Regions from separate parts of the Streptomyces sp. NBC_01224 genome, predicted to be linked through region 2. Evidence: riboswitches for the same ligand, from Rfam matches in the RefSeq annotation. Region 2 holds a riboswitch; the other holds the start of a gene.

Region 1 (2,164 bases), 710 kb from region 2:
CTGGGTGAGGCCGGAGCAGTCGTACGAGGACGGGCCCGTCGCGCCCCACACGTACGGCTTCCCGATCTGGGCCGTGGCGAAGGCGAGGGCCTTCTGGGCCTTGGCGGTGGCGCTGCTGTCCGAGCCGGTTCCGGTGCCCGTACCCGTACCCGTACCCGTACCCGTACCGCTGCCGGATCCTGCCTCCTTCGCGGCCTCTGCGGCCTTGCGGTCCGCCTCCGCCTTGGTGGCGGCCTGCTGCTTCGCGAGCTCCTCCGCCTTGCGCTTGGCCTCCGCCTCCTTCTTGCGCTCCAGCGCCGCGAGCCGCGCCTTCTCCTCGGCGGTCAGCTTGGACAGCGTCGCGCGCGCCTCGCCCAGTTTCTTCTGGACGTTCTGCTTGCTGGTGCGCAGCGTGGTCTGTGTCGAGGTCAGCGTCTCCAGGCTCCGCACCGCTTCGGCACGCTTCTTCGACGCCTTGGCCTGCTGCGTACGGAAGTCCGTGACTGCCTTCTGCTGCTGACCGGTCATCCGGCTCATCAGCTGGCTCTGGTCGAAGTACGACTGCGGGTCGTCGGCCAGGAAGAAGGTGGCGCTCGGCGTGATGGAGCCGGTGCGGTACTGCGCGGCCGCGTAGGCGCCGAGCGTCCTGCGGGCGTCGTTGAGCTTGTCGGCGCGCTTGGCCACGTCCTCCAGCAGGGCGTCGACCTTGGCGCGCTGGGTGGCGGAGGCTTCCTTTGCCTGGTTGTACTGCTGGGTCGCGGTGCCCGCCTGCCGGTAGAGGTCGTCGACCTTCTTCTGGACGTCCTCGATGCCGGGCTTCGGGGCGGGGGCGGCCGTGGCGCTCTGTGCGGAGAGAAGGGTCACGGACGCCAGTGCCGCCGTGGTGAGTCCTACGGCCGGTGTGGTGGTGCGCACCCGGGTGCGCGGTTTGCGATGCGACGCCAAGGCCGGCATCTCCTTCCGTGGACCGCCTACCGGGTTAGCTGTCGGGTTCGGGCGGAACGGAAGGCTGCCCTACGGTCCGAGTGGGGGATAAGGACCGATTCACCCCGGTGCTGCGTGTGGGTCCCCGGCTCCGAACTCCCGCGAGGGCAGGCCGGATTCGGCGTGGGCGCCCGCTCGGCGTGGTTCGCCTCAGGGGGTACGGGCCGCCCGGTCGAGCACGCTAGCCAACCCGTGGTGCTGCTGTGAAGGTCGATGTTCGATATGCCCGATACATTTTCGTGACCTTGGTGAAGTGGGGCGGCAAGGGCCGACGAGGGCCCGAATTCCCTTACACGGAGTGGGTGACCGCTGCCTTTGTGTGCCCGGTCGTCGGGTGCGGTTCGCCATGCGGCCGTCGTGTGTCGTTGCGGCGGCCTAGACTCGACAAGCGATGAGCAGCCTCTTTGACGACAGCTTCCTGGCCGGCCTCCAGCACTCGGAGGAAGAGCCCCCGCCGCCCCCCGAGGACTCCGCACCCGAAGCGGTGCCGGAGGACCTCTTCGCGGGCGTATTCGACGGGCCCCCGCCGCCGCCCAGGGACGCGTACTACCGCGACGGCGCGCACCGCCCCGTCATCGACTCCGCGGCGCTCCTCGACGGGCTGAACACCGAGCAACGCGCCGCCGTGGTCCACGCGGGCTCCCCGCTGCTCATCGTCGCCGGGGCGGGCTCCGGAAAGACCCGGGTGCTGACCCACCGGATCGCCCACCTCCTCGCCGAGCGCGGGGTGCACCCCGGCCAGATCCTGGCGATCACCTTCACCAACAAGGCCGCGGGCGAGATGAAGGAGCGCGTCGAGCAACTCGTCGGACCGCGCGCCAACGCCATGTGGGTCATGACCTTCCACAGCGCGTGCGTACGCATCCTGCGCCGCGAGTCGAAGAAGCTCGGCTTCACCTCGTCGTTCTCGATCTACGACGCCGCCGACTCCAAGCGCCTGATGGCCCTGGTCTGCCGCGATCTCGACCTCGACCCGAAGCGCTTCCCGCCGAAGGCGTTCACGGCCAAGGTCTCCAACCTGAAGAACGAGCTGATCGACGAGGAGACCTTCGCCGGCCAGGCCGGAGGGGGCACCTCCCATTCGAGCGGAGCCGAGAATGGGGGAGGCTTCGAGAAGACCCTCGCCCAGGCCTACGCGATGTACCAGTCCCGGCTGCGCGAGGCGAACGCGCTGGACTTCGACGACATCATCATGACGACG
Region 2 (2,164 bases):
CCGAGCCGATCCTGCTGCACCCGGACGGGGCGGTGGAGGTGCTGGGGTCCACGGTGCCCGCGCTACCGCTCGGGATGGACCTGGGGGTGTGGCCCGACCGGGCGGACGAGTGGGATCTGCCGACGGGGACGACCCTGCTCCTCTACACCGACGGCCTCTCCGAGGCACGGAACGCCGATGGGGTCTTCTACGACCCGGCGGCCCGGTTGCGCGGGCGGATCTTTCCGGGGCCCGAGGAGCTGCTGTCCGCGCTGACCGATGACGTGCGGCTGCACACGGGCGGTGAGACGACCGACGACATGGCGCTGCTCGCGGTCGTACGTCCCGCGGAGGGGCAGCCGGACCGGCGCAGGACCGTGAAGATCGTGGGCCTGGAAACGGCGTGACGGGTAGGGCGGGTGCTTCGCGTGAATCGGGTGCCTCGTGCGGGCCGGGTGGCTCGTGCGGGTCGGGTGTTTGGCGCGGCCCGGGGCGCGGCCTTGTGCGCGCGATGCCACCGTACGTAACCGAAAGGCGTCGCTCCGCATAACATTTGACGCAACGTCAGGAACCGGGTAATGACTGAGGGGCGATCAACTCGTCCGATTCCACCCGGTTGTGTCCCGTAAAGTCCAGGCCAAAGACCTGAACGATCAGTGGGAACAGCTTGGAATCAGGCCCGTGTGTCTATTAACGTTCGATAACGCAGCGCGGTCGTCCCAGCCGTCGTCAGTGGCGGCACCGTGCGCGAGCGCCGAATTCCGCAAGGGAACCGGGGAACCACCTACATGGGGTGAATCGGACACCTGTGTCTCGTGAGAGGCAGAGGGGCCCGTAGGAGACCTTCCTGCTCCGAACCCGTCAGCTAACCCGGTAGGCGAGAAGGAAGGAAAGGAGTGCGCCCCCGTGGCGTCCAACAAGCCTGCCCCCGAGGCCCCCTCTCGGTTCAACCCCGAGTTCAGTTCCGACTTCGGCGCCGACTTCGGATCCGATTTCGGCTCCGACTACGGAACCGCTGGGACGGGAACGGCGTTCGGCGCCGAGACGGGCGGCGACTTCGCCGGTGAGTTCGGCAGCGAATTCCGCGCCGACGGCAACAGTGAGCCCGACAGAAGCTGGGACGAGTGGAATCCCACCGAGGAGTCCGTCCGCCCCGTACGCGGCAAGCACCGCGTCGCCAAGCAGCGCAACGGACTTGCCCGTAGCTCCACGGTGCTCGGGGTCGGTGTCATCGCGGCAGTCGGCGCGGGCGGCATGGCCACCGCGCAGAGCAAGCCGCCGGTCTCCATCTCCCTTCCCGACTCCATCTCGGACAACCTCCCCGACGCCAAGTCCCTTCCCGGCGTGGGCTCCCTGTTCTCCGGTGAGTCCGAGGCCGACAAGGCCGAAGCCGCCGCCGCTGCCGCCCCGCTCACCACCGCCGGCCTCACCGCCGCCGAGGCCGAGCAGGGCACGACGGACGCGGGCGAGGCACTCCGGGCCCGCATCCTCCAGCAGGCCGAGCAGCAGCAGGACGCCGCCGACGCCGAGGCCAAGGCGGCGCAGGAGAAGGCGGCCGCGGAGAAGGCCGCCGCCGAGGCCAAGAAGCAGCAGGACGCGGCCGAGGCCAAGGCCGCCGCCGAGAAGAAGAAGGCGGAGGCGGAAGCCAAGGCGAAGGCCGAGGCCCTGCGGCTCGCCAAGCTCGCCGCCAGCTACGCCATCCCGACCTCCTCGTACACGATCACCTCGACCTTCGGCCAGGCCGGCTCGATGTGGTCCTCCGGCTACCACACCGGCCTCGACTTCGCGGCGCCGACCGGCACCCCGATCAAGGCCGTACACGGCGGCACCATCAAGTCGGCAGGCTGGTCCGGTTCGTACGGCTACCGCACGGTGCTGGAGCTCGACGACGGTACGGAGCTGTGGTTCTGCCACCAGTCCTCGATCGGCGTCAGTGTCGGCCAGAAGGTCACCACCGGTGAGACCATCGGCCGGGTCGGCGCGACCGGCAATGTCACGGGCGCGCACCTCCACCTGGAGGTCCACACCCCCGACGGTACGGGCATCGACCCGATGGCCTGGCTGCGCGACAAGGGCCTCAATCCCTGATCCGCCGGCCGCCTCCCGGCCTTCGTGATCCGAGCCGGTTCACAGGCCGTTGAACCCCGGCAGTCCTGACGCTCACCCCCCGACGTCAGGGCTGCCG

The links. A riboswitch is a leader RNA that binds a small molecule or an ion and turns the genes downstream of it on or off. The one in region 2 is predicted to bind cyclic di-AMP.
Region 1: it holds a riboswitch for cyclic di-AMP, as region 2 does, so the genes downstream of both, OG609_RS15860 (C40 family peptidase) here and OG609_RS19315 (M23 family metallopeptidase) in region 2, are expected to answer to the same signal.

Annotation. Positions count from the first base shown of each region.
Region 1 covers NZ_CP108529.1:3,662,235-3,664,398, reverse strand. The annotation lists gene OG609_RS15860 (C40 family peptidase) at 1-933, opposite strand, end outside; cyclic di-AMP (ydaO/yuaA leader) riboswitch at 932-1,097, opposite strand; gene pcrA (DNA helicase PcrA) at 1,355-2,164, shown strand, end outside.
Region 2 covers NZ_CP108529.1:4,368,418-4,370,581, reverse strand. The annotation lists gene OG609_RS19320 (PP2C family protein-serine/threonine phosphatase) at 1-386, shown strand, start outside; cyclic di-AMP (ydaO/yuaA leader) riboswitch at 722-874, shown strand; gene OG609_RS19315 (M23 family metallopeptidase) at 886-2,067, shown strand.